4 regions of the Rhizobium sp. 62_C5_N11_2 genome follow, and region 1 is predicted to be linked to each of the others. Evidence: predicted binding sites of a transcription regulator. Region 1 holds the regulator's gene; each other region holds the start of a gene.
What was found. The regulator PhoB, encoded in region 1, activates phosphate uptake and scavenging genes when phosphate is short. The targets are predictions, from matches to a motif close to TGTCATNNANCTGTCAT.
Positions count from the first base shown of each region.

Region 2: a site for PhoB is predicted at 1,500-1,516, ahead of phnG (phosphonate C-P lyase system protein PhnG). Genes of this name have one in related genera too.
Region 3: a site for PhoB is predicted at 3,099-3,115, ahead of AB8B31_RS22535 (DUF1045 domain-containing protein). Genes of this name have one in related genera too.
Region 4: a site for PhoB is predicted at 2,452-2,468, ahead of phnC (phosphonate ABC transporter ATP-binding protein). Genes of this name have one in related genera too.

Region 1 covers NZ_JBPWPW010000001.1:183,662-188,885, forward strand. The annotation lists gene pstB (phosphate ABC transporter ATP-binding protein PstB) at 1-460, shown strand, start outside; gene phoU (phosphate signaling complex protein PhoU) at 505-1,218, shown strand; gene phoB (phosphate regulon transcriptional regulator PhoB) at 1,365-2,048, shown strand; gene AB8B31_RS00985 (GcrA family cell cycle regulator) at 2,313-2,846, opposite strand; gene AB8B31_RS00990 (aspartate aminotransferase family protein) at 3,266-4,465, shown strand; gene argF (ornithine carbamoyltransferase) at 4,508-5,224, shown strand, end outside.
Region 2 covers NZ_JBPWPW010000001.1:4,628,724-4,633,947, forward strand. The annotation lists gene AB8B31_RS22580 (carbon-phosphorus lyase complex subunit PhnI) at 1-340, opposite strand, end outside; gene phnH (phosphonate C-P lyase system protein PhnH) at 345-953, opposite strand; gene phnG (phosphonate C-P lyase system protein PhnG) at 953-1,429, opposite strand; gene phnF (phosphonate metabolism transcriptional regulator PhnF) at 1,654-2,391, shown strand; gene AB8B31_RS22600 (2,3-bisphosphoglycerate-dependent phosphoglycerate mutase) at 2,431-3,066, opposite strand; gene dapB (4-hydroxy-tetrahydrodipicolinate reductase) at 3,088-3,912, opposite strand; gene AB8B31_RS22610 (ABC transporter ATP-binding protein) at 3,928-5,224, opposite strand, start outside.
Region 3 covers NZ_JBPWPW010000001.1:4,617,380-4,622,603, forward strand. The annotation lists gene AB8B31_RS22515 (DNA translocase FtsK) at 1-15, shown strand, start outside; gene AB8B31_RS22520 (GrpB family protein) at 12-545, opposite strand; gene phnN (phosphonate metabolism protein/1,5-bisphosphokinase (PRPP-forming) PhnN) at 566-1,162, opposite strand; gene AB8B31_RS22530 (alpha-D-ribose 1-methylphosphonate 5-triphosphate diphosphatase) at 1,159-2,298, opposite strand; gene AB8B31_RS22535 (DUF1045 domain-containing protein) at 2,312-3,007, opposite strand; gene phnE (phosphonate ABC transporter, permease protein PhnE) at 3,148-4,491, opposite strand; gene phnE (phosphonate ABC transporter, permease protein PhnE) at 4,499-5,224, opposite strand, start outside.
Region 4 covers NZ_JBPWPW010000001.1:4,622,785-4,627,380, reverse strand. The annotation lists gene AB8B31_RS22575 (alpha-D-ribose 1-methylphosphonate 5-phosphate C-P-lyase PhnJ) at 1-296, shown strand, start outside; gene phnK (phosphonate C-P lyase system protein PhnK) at 293-1,069, shown strand; gene phnL (phosphonate C-P lyase system protein PhnL) at 1,096-1,803, shown strand; gene AB8B31_RS22560 (DapH/DapD/GlmU-related protein) at 1,800-2,417, shown strand; gene phnC (phosphonate ABC transporter ATP-binding protein) at 2,535-3,380, shown strand; gene phnD (phosphonate ABC transporter substrate-binding protein) at 3,467-4,372, shown strand; gene phnE (phosphonate ABC transporter, permease protein PhnE) at 4,544-4,596, shown strand, end outside.

The sequences.
Region 1 (5,224 bases):
GATCTATGAAAACGTCTCCTACGGCCCGCGCATCCATGGCCTTGCCAAGTCGAAGGCCGATCTCGACCAGATCGTCGAGACCAGCCTGCAGCGCGCCGGTCTCTGGAACGAAGTCAAGGACCGCGTGCACGAATCCGGCACCGGCCTGTCGGGCGGTCAGCAGCAGCGCCTCTGCATTGCCCGTGCCGTTGCCGTCAGCCCTGAAGTCATCCTGATGGACGAGCCCTGCTCGGCGCTCGACCCGATCGCCACCGCCAAGGTCGAGGAGCTGATCCACGAGCTGCGCGAGAACTACACGATCGTCATCGTCACCCACTCCATGCAGCAGGCCGCGCGCGTCTCGCAGCGCACCGCCATGTTCCACCTCGGCAATCTCGTCGAGGAGAACGACACCGACAAGATGTTCACCAATCCCGACGATCCGCGCACCCAGGACTACATCATGGGTCGCTTCGGCTGATTTTGGCGACACCAAGCCTTCCCGTTATTCGAGGATAAAGCCCCATGGCATCGACACATATTTTTTCTGCCTATGATGATGATTTGAAGTTCCTGTCCAGGCGGATTTCCGAAATGGGCGGCCTGGCCGAGCAGATGGTCAGCGAAGCCGTGCGCGCCCTCGTCAATGGCGATACCGCGCTGGCGCAGAAGGTCATCTCCGACGACGTGATCCTCGATCACGCCGAACGCGAAATCGGCGACAAGGCGATCGTCACCATCGCCCGCCGTCAGCCGATGGCTTCGGACCTGCGCGAAATCATGGGTTCGATCCGCATCGCCGCCGATCTCGAACGTGTCGGCGACCTCGGCAAGAACACCGCCAAGCGCGTCATCGCCGTGCAAAGCACCGGTGTTCCCCGCAAGCTCGCCCGCGGCCTCGAGCATCTGTCCGAGCTGGCGCTCGTCCAGCTCAAGGAAGTGCTCGATGTCTATACCAATCGTTCCGCCGACAAGGCGAATGCGATCCGCGAACGCGACAATGAGATCGACGCGATGTACACCTCGCTGTTCCGCGAGCTCCTGACCTACATGATGGAAGATCCGCGCAACATCACCAGCTGCACGCATCTTCTCTTCTGCGCCAAGAACATCGAGCGCATCGGCGACCACGCCACCAACATCGCCGAGACGATCTATTACATGACGACAGGCGCGCAGCCGGAAGGCGACCGTCCGAAGGACGACAGCGCCAACACCGTGGGCGCGGTCACCGAATAACCGCCGGGCCAGTCGCCCGGACCAGTCAATTGCGTGCGCGCCCGTCCGGGCGCGCAAAGAGGTCGCAGCCAATTTCTGAATTTGCGCAGGATGCATTGCTTAAATCACCCCCGATTTAAGGATCATGCGCGAGGAGACCGACACGCATGATCCCGAGAGTAGCAGTTGTTGAAGACGAGGAAGCCCTCAGCGTGCTTCTTCGCTACAATCTCGAAGCGGAAGGCTTCGAGGTCGATACCATCCTTCGTGGCGACGAAGCCGAAATGCGGCTTCAGGAGCGCACGCCCGATCTTCTCATCCTTGATTGGATGCTGCCCGGCGTCTCCGGCATCGAGCTCTGCCGGCGCCTGCGCATGCGGCCGGAAACCGAGCGCCTGCCGATCATCATGCTGACGGCGCGCGGCGAGGAGAGCGAGCGTGTTCGCGGATTGTCGACGGGCGCCGACGATTATGTCGTCAAGCCCTTCTCGACCCCCGAGCTCGTTGCCCGCGTCAAGGCGATGCTGCGCCGCGCCCGCCCCGAGGTGTTGTCGACGGTACTGAAATGCGGTGACATCGAGCTCGACCGCGAGACCCATCGCGTCCATCGCAAGACCCGCGAAGTCCGCCTCGGCCCCACCGAATTCCGCCTGTTGGAATTCCTGATGTCGTCACCGGGTCGGGTCTTCTCCCGCTCGCAGCTTCTCGACGGCGTCTGGGGCCACGATATTTATGTCGACGAGCGCACCGTCGACGTCCATGTCGGCCGCCTGCGCAAGGCGCTGAATTTTTCCAACATGCAGGACGTCATCCGCACCGTCCGCGGCGCCGGCTATTCGATGGAAGCCTGAGGGCTTCCGTTCTGGTTGCTGACAAAGTCGCTCGTGCTGACGTCTGCCCCTCACCCTAACCCTCTCCCCGTAAACGGGGCGAGGGGACGTGCCCCGCGAAAGGTTGGCGGGGAACGGAGAGGTCACGGCATATCCCCTTCTCCCCGCGCGCGGGGAGAAGGTGGCGGCAGCCGGATGAGGGGCAGCCATAGGCACAAACCAAAATTGCATTAAAAAACGGGCCACTCGGCCCGTTTTTCTGCATTCTAACGATGGTCAGACCGCTCAGCTGGCCCGCGCGGCCGCCCGGCGGCGTTCGTTGACCGGCTGGTAGGCAAGCTTCTGGTGGTAGCCGCAATAGGGCGAATTGTCGGGGGATTCGCAGCCGCAGAAATGGAAGTCGTCCTTCAGCGGATCGCCGACCGGCCACTTGCAGGTGCGTTCGGTCAGTTCCGTCAAGCCGAGGCGTCGGGAAATCGGCACGACCACGTTGCCTCTCGGCACGTATTCCATTTCCTCGATCGTTTCGATCTCGATCTCTTCCTTCAGCATGGTCGCGCCCTGCTGGCGGGTAACGGTGCGCGTGGCGACCCGTGAGGCGTAGTTCGGCGCGCGCGGCGCCGACGTATTGCGCTTCGGCGTTCGTGCGGCGGTGTTGGTGCCGCCGGCCTTGGCACGGCCCGGAAGGCTTAGCCGGTGCACTTTGCCGATGACCGCGTTTCTGCTGACTCCGCCAAGCTGCGCAGCGATCTGGCTGGCGCTCAGTCCTTCGGCCCAAAGTTTCTTGAGTTTCTCGACCCGCTCGTCTGTCCAGTTCATGCCCTGTCTCCACCGTTTGCGTTGGTGATGGCAGAATCCCTCACCGTTGTCCCGGGAGCTCCGAAACAAGAAACGCTTGATCAATTTTGGTGACTAGTTCCGCCGCATGCAGTCTAGTAATTGATCTTTAACCTAGTGTGAGGCTGACTCCGTGACAAGAGTCGCATGAATCCGGATGAATCGAATTCGTAGTTTTCCCCAACTTGCTGCCTCTGCGTGGCATTTCTGCAATAATGCCTGTTGAAGACTGAAAATGCCGCTGTACACCCTTGCTGCATACGCTAAGGGCGCAGTTTTGTTGACATTGCAGCGCGAAAAGGAAATAGTGCCACTCGCCGCCGCAAGGCGGCATTTTTGATTTTTCGGGCCTGGTTTCCTTAGCCGGAGTCATTGCCCGGCAACTTGATGGAGATCGCGCCATGGCTGAAGCCGCGCCGCTTTATGACACCTATTCTCGTGCCCCGCTGCGGTTCGAGCGAGGCGAGGGCGTGTGGCTGATCACCGAAAGCGGCGAGCGATATCTTGATTTCGGCGCAGGCGTTGCCGTCACCTCAGTCGGCCACAGCAATCCGCATGTTGTGGGCGCACTGAAGGAGCAGGCCGACAAGGTCTGGCACCTGTCGAACATCTATGAGATCCCCGGCCAGGAACGTCTGGCGAAACGGCTGACGGACGCCACCTTCGCCGACAAGGTGTTCTTCACCAATTCGGGCGCCGAGGCGCTCGAATGCGCGATCAAGACGGCGCGCCGCTACCAGTTTTCCAAGGGCCATCCCGAGCGCTTCCATATCATCACCTTCGAAGGCGCCTTCCACGGACGGACGCTGGCGACGATCGCCGCCGGCGGCCAGGAGAAATATCTCGAAGGCTTCGGCCCCAAGGCGCCGGGTTTCGATCAGGTGGCTTTCGGCGACATCGAAGCGGTCCGCGCCGCGATTACCGATGCCACGGCTGGGATTCTCATCGAGCCAGTGCAGGGCGAGGGCGGCGTCCGTCCTGCCACCACCGAATTCATGAAGGCGCTCCGCCAGCTCTGCGACGACAACGGCCTGCTGTTGATCCTCGACGAGGTCCAGACCGGCGTCGGCCGCACCGGCAAGCTCTTCGCCCATGAATGGGCGGGCGTCACCCCCGACATCATGGCTGTCGCCAAGGGCATCGGCGGCGGTTTTCCGCTCGGCGCCTGCCTTGCCACTTCAGAGGCCGCCTCCGGCATGAAGGCCGGCACGCATGGCTCGACCTATGGCGGCAATCCGCTCGCCATGGCCGTCGGCAGTGCCGTGCTCGACATCATCCTTGCCGATGGCTTCCTCCAGCATGTGCGCGACGTCGCACTGGTCTTCCGCCAGGGCCTCGCCTCACTGAAGGATCGTTATCCCGATGTGATCGAAGATATCAGAGGCGAGGGGCTGTTGCTCGGCATCAAGGCTGCCGTTCCCTCCGCCGAACTGCTGCAGGCGATCCGCGCCGCCCATCTGCTCGGCGTACCCGCCGGCGACAACGTCATCCGCCTTCTTCCGCCCCTCGTGGTTACCGCCGAGGAAGCCCGCGAGGGCCTTGCCCGCATCGAGCGCGCCGCCGAAAGCATTCGCGCCTCCAAGGTCAAGAAGACGGCTTGAAGAGATTGCCGCCTTCGGGCGCAGCACAGGTAAGAAGACGATATGAGCCCTAAACATTTCCTCGATCTTTCGGCGGTCACATCAGCCGATCTCAGAACCATCATGAACGATGCGCTCGCCCGCAAGCAGGCCTTCAAGGCCGGCAAGGGCGACAAGCCGCTCGCCGGCAAGATGCTGGCGATGATCTTCGAGAAGCCGTCGACGCGCACCCGCGTCTCCTTCGACGTCGGCATGCGCCAGCTCGGCGGCGAAACGCTGTTCCTGTCCGGCACCGAGATGCAGCTCGGCCGCGCCGAGACGATCGGCGACACCGCCAAGGTGCTGTCGCGCTATGTCGATGCGATCATGATCCGCACCACCGAACATTCGCGGCTGGTCGAGCTTGCCGAGCATGCGACCGTGCCTGTGATCAATGCGCTGACGGATGACACCCATCCTTGCCAGATCATGGCCGACATCATGACCTTCGAAGAGCACCGCGGCCCGATCAAGGGCAAGACCATCGCCTGGACCGGCGACGGCAACAATGTGCTGCATTCGCTGGTCGAGGGTGCCGCGCGTTTCGGCTACCGCATGAACATGGCCGTACCCCTTGGCTCCGAGCCCAAGGATCACTATCTGAACTGGGCCCGCAATGAGGGCGCCGAAATCATGCTCTGCCATGATGCCGACCGTGCGGTCGCCGGCGTCGATTGCGTGGTGACCGATACCTGGGTCTCCATGAATCAGGAACATCGGGCCCGGGGTCACAATGTCTTC
Region 2 (5,224 bases), 4.4 Mb from region 1:
CCGGCAGATCCTTGTAAGTCGCCGAGATGCGGCGTTCGATCGTCATATCAGCCGTGTCGAGCGGCCTGGAATAGCCGAAACGCGGCAGTGTCGTGCGGTAGGCGCGCAGCAGGAAGATCGCCTCGATCATATCGCCGCGTGATTGGCGGATGGCAAGTGCTGCGAGCGTGCGGTCGAAAAGCGAGGCCTCGGCCATGACGCGATCGACGGCGAGCGCCAGCTGCGCCACGATCTGTTCGATGCCGATCGCCGGCAGCGAACGGTCGCCGCGGCGGCGGTCGGCCAGCAGGCGATGGGCATTGGCGATGGCGGCCTCGCCACCCTTGACGGCAACATACATGAGCTCAGATCTCCGTTGCTGTGATCTTGGTGGTGCGCGGCAGGCAGAGGAAACGCTTGCCCGCCGTCAGCACGATGTCGACGCCGCGCGGAAAGAGCGCACGGTTCTCGGTCCAGAGCCGCAGGAAGGTCTCCGGCAGGCCGATGGGCGCGATCTCCGTCACGCTCTGGATGCCCGGACCCATCAGGGCCAGCCTGCGGCCACCCTCGAGTTCGGCGAGCTCGATGACAACAGTCGTCGAGCGGTCGGGGTATTCCTGCGTGCCTGATGCAAAGAGGCCGAAGGAGGAAAGTGCGGTGCCGGCCTCGGTGAAGGCAAAGCGCGCCTCGGCCTTTTCGCTGGTCAACGGCGCGCCGGCATGGAAGCCGAGCCATTCCGGCACGGCGGATCTCGCCAGTCCATGGGAAAGCCAGACGGGCGTGTCGTGGTCGCAAAGCGTCAGCGCGATCGTGCCGGCGGCGATGCCGAGCGGTGCCGGCGGAGCGACATCGGGCTGAACGGTCTGGATCGTGCCGGGGCGGGCCATTCCGTCCATCAGCATCTTGAAGACGCTCTGGGCATGGAAGACCGGCTCGGCAAAGCCACCGGTCAGAGCTTCTGTCTTCAGGCCCATCAGTTGTCTCCCCGCACCATGGTGAAGAAATCGACGCGGGTTGCCGCCGTCTCGTCCGCCTTGCGGCGTTCGGCATCGGCGATCCGTTCGGCGATCGGTAAAAGCAGTGCCTGTTCGACGAAATCCTTCGTCGCGTCCTCCTGCCAGAGCGCGTCGAAGATCGCCGCAAGCCGGGCCTTCTCGCGGTCGGTGCCGAGCGCCTGTGCATGGCCGACCGAGCCCGTGTCGAGCCGGACCGTGGCCCGCGTCACGGTCACTTCGCCCAAATTGAAGGGAGCGCCGCCGCTGCCGATGCGTCCGCGCACCATCACCAGCCCGGTCTCCGGTCCGCGCACCTGATGGGCCACAGGCTTTTGCGGCAGCGCATCGAAGACCGCCGTGAGTTCGCTGCGTTCCGCACGCGCCAGCAGATCGGCGGCGCGTTTGCGCCCGGATGCCGTCTGTGACGCAGCGTCTGTCCTGTCCGCTGGTATCATCGCCGCTTCCCTTAAAATGTCTATTGATATAGACAACCATACAAGATACATTTAGCTCTAAATCGATGTCGTGACAAGCGTGTGACATCTACAGCGCCGCGCGTCTTTTCAGACGCGCAAAGGACGCTGTAGCATTTTGAATTGCTGCATAATTCGATCCTGAAATCGGGATCGTTTTCAGGATCGAATTATGCAGAAGGCGAGAAATAGCGGGCAGGGGTGGAATGGCGGGATTGAAGCAGGTGCAAAGGCAAACCGGCGTGGCGCTGTGGCGCCAGATCGCCGATCGGATTCGCGAGGCGATCAGCAACGGAGCCTATGACGAAACGGGAATGGTACCGCCGGAAACCATGTTGGCGGTGCAATTCGGCGTCAACCGGCATACGGTGCGCAGTGCGCTGGCGGCGCTGTCGCAGGAGGGGATCGTCCGTGCGGTACAAGGTCGCGGCACGCTGATCGAACGCAAGGAGCGGCTGAATTTCCCGATCACAAGGCGCACGCGCTTTACCGCCGGCATCGGCGATCAGGCGCGTGAAATGCGCGGTCTTCTGCTCGATGAGGCGAAAGAGGAAGCGAATGCAGAGGTCGCCCGCTGGCTGGGCCTGAAGCCGGGAGAACAGGTGATCCGCCTGGAAACCTTGCGCCAGGCGGACAAGCGGCCGGTTTCAAGGGCGACGAGCTGGTTTCCGGCCGAACGCTTCGCCGGTATCGGCGAGGCCTACCGGGCGGGGGAATCGATCACCAAGGCTTTCGCCGAACTCGGCCTGCCGGATTATGTCCGGGCGACGACCGAGGTGACGGCCGCCCATGCAAGCGCAGCCGATATGGCCGACCTTGAACTCACTCCCGGTGCCATCCTTCTGATCGCCAAGGCAATGAATACCGATCTTGACGGCGTGCCGGTGCAATATTCGATCAGCCGTTTCGCGGCCGACCGGGTGCAGTTCACCATCGAGAACTGAGCGTCTTTCCCCGCCGAAGCGGGGAAAGGTCAGCTGAGATCAATGCGCGCCCGACATGTCGCCGAGTACTTCCTTTGAAGCGACGGTGGAATCCGCCTTCAGCTTGTAGACCATCGGCACGCCGGTCGCGAGGTTGAGGGCGAGCACGCCTTCTTTGTTCAGCTTGTCGAGCACCATCACCAGCGAGCGCAGCGAATTGCCGTGTGCGGCCACCAGCACCTTCTCGCCCCTGAGCACGCGCGGCAGGATCTCGGTGAGGTAGTAGGGCCAGACGCGGGCGCCGGTGTCGCGCAGGCTTTCGCCGCCGGGAGGCGGCACGTCATAGGAACGGCGCCAGATGTGCACCTGTTCCTCGCCCCATTTGGCGCGGGCATCGTCCTTGTTGAGGCCGGAGAGATCGCCATAGTCGCGCTCGTTCAGCGCCTGGTCGCGGATCGTCTGGAGATCGGGCTGGCCGACCTTGTCGAGGATGAGCTTCAGCGTGTGCTGCGCACGCACCAGCACCGAGGTATAGGCGACATCGAATTTGATCCCGTATTCGGCAAGCGCCGTACCGCCGGCATTGGCTTCCTGGATGCCGAGCTCCGTCAGATCGGGATCCTTCCAGCCGGTGAAGAGATTCTTCAGGTTCCAGTCACTCTGGCCGTGGCGAACGAGGACGAGGGTACCGCTCATGAATATGCCTCCGTAGTATCGTTATGAGGAAGAAAGCCCGAGCACATCGAGCATGGAATAGAGACCCGGCTTCTTGTCGTGCGCCCAGAGCGCCGCCTTGATGGCGCCGCGCGCAAAGATCGAGCGGTCGGCCGCGCTGTGCGACAAGGTGACGATTTCGCCTTCTCCGGCGAAAAGCACGGAATGCTCGCCGATGACGGAGCCGCCGCGCAGCGTCGCAAAACCGATCGTGCCGGCTTCACGGGCGCCGGTATGGCCGTCGCGCACCCGGACCGACTTCGAGGCCAGATCGATGCCGCGCCCCTTTGCCGCGGCCTCGCCGAAGAGAAGGGCGGTGCCGGAAGGCGCATCCACCTTGTGCTTGTGGTGCATTTCCAGGATCTCGATATCCCAGTCATCAGGGTCGAGCGCACGCGCCGCCTGCTCTGCAAGCACACTGAGCAGATTGACCCCGAGGCTCATATTGCCTGATTTGACGATGCGGGCATGGCGGGCCGCCGCGGCGATCCTGGCGTTGTCATCGGGTAAACAGCCCGTCGTGCCGACGACATGGACGATGCGGGCCTGCGCGGCGAGACCTGAGAATTCCACCGTTGCAGCGGGCGAGGTGAAGTCGAGCACGCCTTCGGCATCGAGAAAGGCGTTGAGCGGATCGTCGCCGATGATGACGCCGGTCGGGCCGAGACCGGCGATCTCGCCGGCATCCTTGCCGACGAAGGGCGAACCGGCGCGCTCGACCGCGGCATGCACCGTCACGCCGTCGATGGAATGGATGAGCCGGATCAGCGTCTGCCCCATGCGTCCTGCTGCGCCAACCACCACCAGTTTCATCGCAGCATCGCTCATGTCAGTCTCACCAGGTCAGTTTGAATCGGAGGCCGAGGGCCTCTGCAGGTTGTTGAGGCGAGCGTAAAGACCGTCGCTGACCTTCGCAAGCGTCTCGTGATTGCCTTCTTCGACGACACGGCCTTGCTGCATGACGACGATCTTGTCGGCGCGCACCACGGTCGAGAGCCGATGGGCAATGACGACGACGGTGCGTCCGGTCATCGCTTCGTCGAGCGCCTTCTGCACGGCGGCTTCCGATTCGGTGTCGAGGGCGGAGGTCGCCTCATCGAGAAGCAGGATCGGCGCATTGCGCACCAGGGCGCGTGCGATCGACAGGCGCTGACGCTGGCCGCCCGAAAGCGTCACGCCGTTTTCGCCGACCGGCGTCTCGTAACCCTGCGGCTGTGCCGAGATGAAATCATGCGCATAGGCAAGCCTGGCCGCCTCTTCCACTTCGGCATCGGTCGCCTCCGGCCGGCCATAGCGGATATTGTCGCGGATCGTGCCCTCGAACAGATAGGGCTGCTGCGAGACATAGGCGAGTTGCTGGCGCAGCGACTTCTTGGTGATGTGGGCGATGTCCTGCCCGTCAATCAGAATTTCGCCTTCGCGCGGATCGTAGAAACGCGGAATGAGGCTGATGACGGTGGATTTGCCGGCACCCGAGGGACCGACAAGTGCGGTGGTCGACCCGCCCTCGGCGATGAAGCTCACGCCGCTGAGGACGCTTTCGTTGCCATAGGCGAAGGAAACGTTGCGGAATTCGATCCTCGCCTGCGTCACGGTCAGCGGCCGGGCATCTGGCAGGTCGCGCTGGCGCGGTTCCATGTCGAGCAACTCGTAGATCATCCGCGCATTGACGACGGCGCGCTCCATCTGCACCTGCAGGCGGGCAAGCCGTCGAGCCGGGTCATAGGCAAGCAGCAGCGCCGTGACGAAGGAGAAAAAGGCGCCGGGTGGCACATTAAAGTAGATCGAGCGGTAGGCGGCATAGGCAAGCACGCTGGCGACGGCAAAGCCCGCGAAACTTTCCGTCAGCGGAGAGGTGCGCTCGGAAAGCCGGGCAATCCGGTTGGCCCGGCTTTCGGCGCCCTTGATGAGTTTGTTGACCTTGCGCTCCAGTTCTTCTTCCATCGTGAAGGCCTTCACGATGGCGATGCCCTGGATCGTCTCCTGCATCGCGCCGAGCACGTGGCTGTTCAGATGCACGGCCTCGCGGGTCGCCGAGCGCAGCCGCTTCGAAACATAGCGCAGCGCGTAAAGCAGCGGCGGCGCCATGATGAACACGGCAAGGCTGAGCAGCGGATCCTGCAGGATCATCACGGCGAGC
Region 3 (5,224 bases), 4.4 Mb from region 1:
GGTGACGGCGATTAATCGGGCGCGGAGTGCGGCTGCGCACTCCACGTCCTCAAGTCTGCCAACCGCAGCGTCTCGCTGACGAACGTGGTTTTTCCGGCGGTGTAAAAATCCCAATCGCCGCCTGCCTCTGCGGCCAGCCGGCGTTTCAGCTCGGCATAAGCCTTGGCTCTCTCGGGGTGAACCCTGAGATAATCGCGAAACAGAATGCGCTCCCGATGTCCGCGATTATCGGGTCCGCAAAGATAGAGCCTGAAGCCATAAGCTTGATGATCACGGGTGAAAGCCCATCGTTGCTCTCCGGTATCGCCGTGGAAGACGAAATCGGCAGCGCGCACCACCTCGATCGCCGTCGACAGGAACTCGTCGGATATCATCACGGCATCAAGGTCGATCTTCGGCTTGGCTGCCAGCCCAGGCACTGATGTGCTGCCGATATGATCGATCGAAAGCAGGCGGTCACCGAGCAGAATCGAGATCTCGGTGCTGATCTCGGCAAACAGCCGCGGCCAAGAGGGATCGTAGTCGACCACTTTGATGGCGCGCATGCCTTTTCCCTCGATCCTGGTCAGTGCGCCTTGGTCAGCAATCCGTCCAGGATCTCGATCATCTTCTGCTCGGCCTCTTCGAGCGAGCCGCTATTGTCGAGCTCCACCACGTCATATTCGCCACGCACGGTCAGCGGTCCGCGGGCGAGCCGGGCCATGATATCCTCATGCGTCTCGCGTCCGCGCGCCTCCAGCCGGCCGGCGAGCACCTCGGGGCGGGCGGTGACGTTGATGACCTTCAGCCGCGGGAAGGCGGCCTGGAAGCGGTGAAGCGCCGAGCGCGAGCCGTTGGCGACAACGACATGGCCTCTGGACAGCGCCACCGAGACCTCGGCGGGAATACCGTATTTCAGGCCGTGCGCTTCCCACCAGACGGCGAAGGAGCCTGATTGCTCCATGGCGGCAAACCCTTGGAGGGAGACGGAAAGATGGTCCTCGCCGCCGGCATCGCGGTGGCGGGTGATGACGCGGCGGACGAAATGCACGTTCTCACGGCCGGCAAAACGCCGGGCGGCGAGGTTCATCAGCGTGTCCTTGCCAGCACCGCTCGGACCGACGACAACGACCATGATGCCGCGCTCGGCACCGGCTCCTGCGTGGGGTTCGTGCGGCATCATGCGACACGGCGTCCTTGGCGCCAGACGGAGCGTGTCACCGGCACGCCGTGCGAACGATGGACGCGGACAAGATCGGCGCGCAGCCCGGTTGCGATCCGGCCGCGATCGTCGAGGCTGACGGTGCGGGCGGGCGTCGACGTCACCATGGCGATCGCCTTCGGCAGGCTGATGCTCTCCACCTCATCGGCGAGGATGAAGGGCGCATGCAGCAGGCTGAGCGGTACGTAGTCGGAGGAAAGCACGTCGAGCACGCCCATCTCGGCAAGGTCGCGGGCGGCGATATTGCCGGAATGCGACTTGCCCCGCACGATGTTCGGCGCGCCCATCAGCACGCTCATGCCATGTTCGTGCGACGCCCGGGCGGCATCGAAACTGGTCGGGAACTCGGCGAGGCGCACACCGTTGTCGATCGCCTCGTCGACATGCGAGAGCGTCGCATCGTCATGGCTTGCCACGGTGATGCCGCGCTCGGCGCAGACCTTGGCGATGGCGTTGCGATGCGGCGTCGAATTGCGCGCCGATTCTGCCTGACGCTTGGCGACGAAACGCGCGAACGCCTCGTCGCTCAGGCCCCGCTTCTTCTGGTAGTAGAAGATATATTGGTCCATCGTCTGGAACTGACGCTGGCCGGGCGCATGATCCATCAGCGAGACGAGCCGCACATGCCGGTCGTTTTCGAAATCGGCGAAGTGTTCGAGCACGTTGTCGGCCGAGACCTCGCAGCGCAAGTGGATGAGGTGCTCGGCGCGCAGCCTGCCTTCCTTCTCCGCCGATTGGATGGCGTCCGCCATCTCGCGCATCTCGCCATGTTCGAAGCCGCCGTCCTCGTCCGCACCCATGCGCAGGCAGTCGAACACCGTGGTGATGCCTGACGTGACGATCTGGGCGTCATGCGCCTGGACTGCGGCGGTCTTGTTCCAGCGAATGCCGGGACGCGGTTGATAATGGCCTTCGAGATGATCGGTGTGCAGCTCGACGAGGCCTGGAATGACGTAGTCGCCTTCGAAATCTTCGCCGGCTACCGAGTTGCCCTCGGAGATGTCGGCAATCTTGCCGTCGCGGATGAGGATCGAGCCTGAGAGGATGTCATCCTCGAGAACGATGCGGGCGTTGGAAAACACGGTCTCTTTGCTCATGTCGTCAGGTCTTTCAGCTTTTGGCGCCGGCAAGCGGCAGCCAGGAATGAACTTTGAACGGCGCACCGCGCGTCTCCTCGATGAAGACGGCAAGGCCGGAAATCGAAAGCGGCCGGCCGATGAAATCGGCAAAACGCTCTGTCAGGATCGCTTTCATCACCTGAGCACGTGTCTCTGGCACTTGGCCGCTCAGCGTCATGTGAAAGCCGAAATCCTCCATGACGTAAGGATAACCCCAGCGCTGCAGATGGGCGCGCTGGCTGTCGCTGAGCTTCTCCGGATTGCGCCGCGCCATATCGGCCTCGGAAAGCGCTGCCCGGAACGGTTCGAATGACCTTACCACTTTCGCGGCGAAATCCTGAAGAGGTTGATGAAGTGAACCGGGAACGAGGGCAAAAAAACGGCCGAGCTGGCCGAGCACGAGCTCAGGAATCTCGAAGGCTTGCGTGCGCTGGGCAAAATCCTCGGCAACGGTCATGAGATCCTTCTCGGTGACCGAGGAGGCGAGGGAAAAGGGCGCCTTGATCGTGGCGTGAAAGCCGTAACGGCGCGGGTCGGCGGTCAGCTCGAACTGTTCAGGCGCACCCAGTTGCTCATATTCCGGTGCGGGGTAGGACTCGCCGGTGAAAGCATTGCGGCCGAGCCAAAGCGAGGCCGCGCCGGTCAGGGGATCATCCTTCGGCGGCGAGAAATAGAGAGCGTAGCGCAAGGCTTTTATCCTGGAGATCGTCCAAACGGGGAGGGCACTGTGCAGTGATTTGGCGGCGAACCGCAAGCAGGCTCCCGGCTAAAAGATTTCCGTGACAGAATGATGATGGCGACAGCGCCGCCACTGCTTTGATGGATGGGTCAGTGGGCTTTCGTGCCCATCAGCCGGTGGCGCAGCGCGTTCGAGGCGGTGTCGAAAATGAAGACGACGATCAGGATCAGAATGACCATGTAGGCGACGTTTTCCCAGTTGGCGTTGGTGCGCATGGCCTCCCACAGCTTGAGGCCGATGCCGCCGGCGCCGACAGCGCCGATAATGGTCGCGCCGCGCACGTTCGATTCCCATTGGTAGAGCGTCTGGCTGACGAAGACGGGAACGATCTGCGGCATAATGCCATAACGATGAACGAGCACGGTCTGAGCGCCTGTTGATTTGATGCCTTCCCGCGGCTTGTTGTCGATATTCTCGAGGCCTTCGGAATAGAGCTTGCCGAGCGTGCCGGTCTCGGTGAGGAAGATCGCACCGCTGCCGGCGAGCGGGCCAGGGCCGAAGGCGCGCGTCAGGAACAGCGCCCAGATCAGCATATCGACCGAGCGCAGGAAATCGAAGAAGCGCTTCAGGATCTGGTTCAGCAGGCGGTTCGGCGTGATGTTGCGCGCTGCCAGGAAGGCGAGCGGAAAGGCGGTAAGCGAGCCGAGCAGCGTTCCGAGGAACGCCATGACGATCGTCTGGAAAAGCTTGGTCCAGACGTCGCCGTGCTGCCATTCGCTGTTGTTCCAGATATCGTCGAAGGCGAGCGACAGGTTGGATTGGTCGGGCTTGATGCGCGGAACGGAGACGATGAGGCTGACGACCTCGCCGAACGGCTTGTCGAAGAAGGATGATTGCGTGTCGAAGATGAAATTCGCCCAGCCCATGAAACGTTTGCGGATCTTCACCCGGTCGACTGAGATGCTGACATTGCCGGCAAAGCCGAGATCCGCCAGCACGTTGTCATCATAGACTGTCATCCAGCCGGGTACCGGTCCGACGACTTTCGGCGCGCCGCTCGAAACTTCCACCGGGACGCTGACGCCATGCGCGGTGACGATCGTCTCGTTCTTGGAGACGGTGACGCTGCGGCCGGTGCCGCTGATCGAAACGGTGATGCTGCCGTCGGGATTGTTGACCAGCCAGTCCGGGTGCGGATTGTTGCCGAGCGGCGAGAAACGCGGATAACGGATGTCGATCGAGCCGTCATCCCCAATGCGGAATTCCGGTTGAACGTCGTAGCTCACCCATTGGCTGAGATAGATGCCGACGCGCTCCCAATGGGCTTCGGCAAAAAGCTTGGGCAGGTCGAAGAACCACACGGCATAGAGGCTGTAGAGCAGCGTCGCGATGAGGATCATCAGCCCGCCGAAACGCTGGCGGAACGACCGGTGGAAATATTCCGGATAGCGCGTTTCTATCTCATGCATGCGGTTTGCGTCGATCACCGTCATGGCGGCCTCAATGTTGCAGGAGGAAGGCGTGCTCGCCGACGAGGCGGCGGCGCAGCCATGCGGAGAACTGGTCGACGGCGACGATCGTCACGAACAGCAGCAGAACGAGCGCCACCGTCTTGGCGCCGAAGCCACGCGAGATCGAGAGCTTCAGCTCCTCGCCGATGCCGCCACCGCCGACGGCGCCGATGATGGTCGAGGCGCGCACGTTGATCTCAAGGCGCAGCAGCGCATAGGAGGTGAAATTCGGCAGCACTTGCGGCAGGGCGGCAAAGCGCACGCGTTCCCACCAGTTGGCGCCGACGGCTTTCATACCCTCGTGAGGCTTCATGTCGATATTTTCGGCCACTTCGTAGAAGAGTTTGCCGAGCGCGCCGATCGTGTGCAGGGTGATGGCGATGATGGCGGCGACCGGCCCGATCGACAGGATCGCCGAAAACAGCCCGGCTATGACGATTTCAGGGAAGGCGCGCAGGAACTCCATCAGCCGCTTGGTGAAGATGCGCAACGGCCATGAATTCGTCAGGTTGCGCGCGGCAAAGAAGCTCAATGGGACGGCAAAGACGAAGGCGATGATCGTCGAGATCAGCGCGACGTTGATGGTGACGATCATCAGCTCGAAATATTCGGGAATGTAGAAGGCGCCCCAGACGTAGACGCGGCCCTTGTCGAAGTTGAATTCCTCGCCGCCCTTGTCGTTGACACTCGCTATATCAAACAGCGCGCGCCAGAC
Region 4 (4,596 bases), 4.4 Mb from region 1:
CGAAGATGCACATGTCGGACGCGCTGCAGCTCTTCGGCGCCGGACGCGAGAAGCGCATCTATGCGGTTCCGCCCTATACCGACGTCGTCAGCCTGGATTTCGAGGACTATCCCTTCGATATCCAACGTTTCGATAAACCCTGCGCCCTTTGCGGTGCGGAGGATGTCTATCTCGACGAAGTGGTTCTCGACGACAAGGGCGGGCGGATGTTCGTCTGCTCCGACACCGATCATTGCGAAGACCGCCGCGCGCACGGACATGCCGGCGAGATGCTGGCCCGGGAGGCTGCAGAATGAGCGATACGCCGCTTCTCAAAGTCCATGACGTTTCGAAATTCTACGGCAACCGTATCGGCTGCCGCGACGTCTCCTTCGAGCTCTGGCCCGGCGAAGTGCTGGCCATCGTCGGCGAGTCCGGCTCCGGCAAGACGACGCTGCTCAACTGCCTCTCCACCCGGCTGCTGCCGAGCACCGGCAGCGTCGAATATCACATGCGCGACGGCAGCTACCGCGACCTCTACCGCATGAACGAGGCCGAGCGGCGCTTCCTGATGCGCACCGATTGGGGCTTCGTGCACCAGAATCCGGCGGATGGCCTGCGCATGACGGTGTCGGCCGGCGCCAATGTCGGCGAACGGCTGATGGCGATCGGCGACCGGCACTACGGCAAGATCCGCGCTTCGGCGATCGACTGGCTCGAACGCGTCGAGATCGACGCCGACCGCATCGACGATCAGCCGCGCGCCTTTTCCGGCGGCATGCGCCAGCGCCTGCAGATCGCCCGCAACCTTGTCACCGGGCCGCGGCTCGTCTTCATGGACGAGCCGACCGGCGGCCTCGACGTCTCGGTGCAGGCGCGCCTGCTCGATCTGGTCCGCGGCCTCGTCAACGATCTTGGTCTCTCGGCCATCATCGTCACCCACGATCTCGCCGTCGCCCGCCTGCTCTCGCACCGGATGATGGTGATGAAGGACGGCTACGTCATCGAACACGGGCTTACCGACCGCGTGCTCGACGATCCGCGCGAACCCTACACGCAGTTGCTCGTCTCCTCGATCCTGCAGGTCTGAGGTCCTAAACCAAGGAAGAAGAAATCATGGCAACGCCCCTCGTCGTTTCCGAAGTCTCGAAGAGCTTCACCATGCATCTGCGCGACGGCATCAAGCTACCTGTCGTCTCCGATGTCACCTTCTCGGTCGCATCGGGCGAATGCGTCGTGCTCGGTGGCCCATCGGGCATCGGCAAGAGCTCGCTGCTCAAGATGATCTACGGCAATTATGCCGTCGACACCGGCCAGATCCTCATCCGTCACAATGACCGCATCGTCGATCTCGCCTCCGCCGATCCGCGCACCGTGCTCAACGTCCGCCGCGATACGCTCGGCTATGTCAGCCAGTTCCTGCGCACCGTGCCGCGCGTCGCGGCGATCGACGTGGTTGCCGAACCGCTGGTGGCACGCGGCGAGGACGCCGTCACCGCGCGGGAAAAGGCGGGCGCCCTGCTTGCCAGGCTCAATCTGCCGGAAACGCTCTGGCAGCTTCCGCCCGCCACCTTCTCCGGCGGCGAGCAGCAACGCGTCAACATCGCGCGCGGCTTCATCACCGAGCATACGATCCTGCTTCTCGACGAACCCACAGCCTCACTCGATGCCAGGAACCGTGCCGTCGTCGTCGGCATGATCGCGGAAAAGAAGAAGGCGGGGGTGGCCCTTCTCGGCATCTTCCACGACGAAGAGGTGCGCGAAGCCGTCGCCGACCGCATCCTCGACGTCCAGCAATTCTCACCGAGAAAGATCGCTGCATGAGCCGCAAGCTGGGTATCGAGCCCTATTTTCATGAGACGGCGTCCGTCAGCGATTCCACCTTCGGGCGCTATACGGAGGTCTCTGAACGCTGCCGCATCAGCGAGGCCACGTTCGGCGACTATTCCTACATCATGCAGGACGGCTCCGTCTGGTGTGCGACGATCGGCAAGTTCGTCAATATCGCCGCCGCCGTGCGTATCAACGCCACCAACCATCCGACCTGGCGCGCGACACTGCATCATTTCACCTATCGCGCCGCCGACTACTGGCCGGACGGCGATATGGAGACGGACTTCTTCGCCTGGCGGCGCGCAAATCGCGTGACGATCGGCAACGATGTCTGGATCGGCCACGGGGCGACCATTCTGCCGGGCGTCAACGTCGGCAACGGCGCGGTGATCGGAGCCGGCGCCGTCGTCTCGAAGGACGTCGCGCCCTATACGATCGTCGGCGGCGTGCCGGCAAAGCTCATCCGCGAGCGCTTTCCAGGAGAGGTCGGCGAACGGATGGACAGGCTTTCCTGGTGGGACTGGGAGCACGACCGGCTGCGCCAGGCGCTCCCGGATTTCCGCAACCTGAGCGCGGAAGATTTTCTGTCCCGTTACGGCGTTTAAACCCCCGATATAGGGGCGGAGAATTGTGACAGGACTTACACAAATATGACATGTGAGGTTCATCAAGCGGGACTAATGCGATGCTGACCAAGGCCTGGATCGCAAGGGAAGAGCATGATGTTCGAGCTGAAGAATGTCACACGTCGTTTCGGAAAAAAGCTCGCCGTCGATTCCGTCACGCTCGCTATTCCTCAGGGCCAGATGGTCGGCATTATCGGCCGCTCCGGCGCCGGCAAGTCGACGCTGCTACGCATGATCAACCGCCTTCAGGAGCCGAGCTCCGGCTCCATTCATTTCGCCGGCGTCGAGGTCTCCGGGCTTCGCGGCCAGGCGTTGCGCAACTGGCAGCGCGACTGCGCGATGATCTTCCAGCAGTTCAACCTGGTGCCGCGCCTCGACGTCCTCACCAATGTCATGCTTGGCCGCCTCAATCATCGCTCGACGCTTATGAGCCTGCTCAACATCTTCACTCGCGAGGAACGCGTGCATGCCATCGCGGCTCTCGAACGCCTCGGCATCGAGCAGACAGCGCTGCAGGCAGCCGGCACGCTTTCCGGCGGCCAGCAGCAGCGCGTGGCGATCGCCCGCGCTCTGATGCAGAACCCGAAGATGGTTCTCGCCGACGAGCCGATCGCCTCGCTCGATCCGCTGAACGCCAAGATCGTCATGGATGCGCTGCGCGATATCAACGAGCGCGAGGGCATCACCGTCATCACCAACCTTCACACGCTCGACACCGCCCGCAACTATTGTGAGCGCATCGTCGGCATGGCCGGCGGCCGCGTCGTCTTCGACGGCAAGCCCTCGGAGCTGACCGCGGAAGCGGTGAAGGAAATCTACGGGACGGACAAGGACGGCGCCGGCATCGACGAAACGGTGACCTCGACATCGATCAATATCGCCCCCGAGCGGGCAGACAATCAATCCGCCGGCACACAGCCGCTGGCGCTGGCCGGCCTCTGAGAGAGGCAGCCGCGATCGAGCGCCCGCGTCAAGGGCACACTTCTTCGTAACGGGAAGGCCGGGGACACCGGTCAATAGGAGAGAACATGTTGAAGAAAGCACTCTTTGCGGCAACGGCGCTCTTCGCGCTCGCCAGCGCTGCCCACGCTGCAGACCTGAAGGAATTCCGCATCGGCATCCTCGGCGGCGAAAACGAAACCGACCGCCTGCGCAACTATGCCTGCCTTGCCGACCACCTGAAGCAGGAATTCGGCTTCGAGAAGGTTTCGCTCTTCCCGGCCGCCGACTATGACGGCGTGATCCAGGGCCTGCTCGGCGGCACGCTCGACTTCGCCGAACTCGGCGCCTCCGGCTACGCCGCCGTCTACATCAAGGATTCGAAGGCTGTCACGCCGATCCTGACGACGCAGCAGAAGGACGGCTCGACGGGTTATTACTCGATCGGCCTTGCTCTGAAGTCCTCCGGCATCAAGTCCATCAAGGACGCCAAGGGCAAGAAGCTCGGCTACGCCGATCCGGATTCCACCTCCGGCTACCTCGTTCCGCTGACGCAGATCCCGAAGGACACGGGCATGCCGAACGACAAGTTCTTCGCCTCGACCCAGTTCAACGGCGGTCACGAGAACAACCTTCTCGCTGCCTATGACGGCAAGGTCGACATTGCCGTCGACGATAGCTCGGGCATCGGCGACTTCAAGGACGGCTACACCTCCGGTACCTTCCGCAAGGAAGTCGACAAGGGCGCCGTCGATCCGAACAAGCTGGTCGAAGTATGGCGTTCGCCGCTGATCCCGAACGGCCCGCTCGTCGTTCGCAACGCTCTCGGCGAAGAGTGGCAGACGAAGCTTGCAGCCTTCTTCACGGCTCTGCCGGAGAAGGACCATAAGTGCTTCGCCGCTGTCGAAGGCGGCGACTACAAGGGCTACGCGCCCGTCAAGCACGACTTCTACAACGCCGTCGTCGACGTCCGCAAAGCTGCCATCGGCGGCTGATCGAGCCGTTTCGAATGAGGGCGGCCGGCAACGGCCGCCCTCTATCTTTTGACTACAGCGCCGCGCGTCTTAGACGCGCAAAGGACGCTGTAGCACTTTGAATTTCTGCGTAATTCTATCCTCAAATCGATTCCGATTTGAGGATAGAATTATGAAGTAGGCGAGGCGTTGATGACTATTGCCGATACACAGCCGCAGATGCAGAGCACCAAGGAGATCGGCAC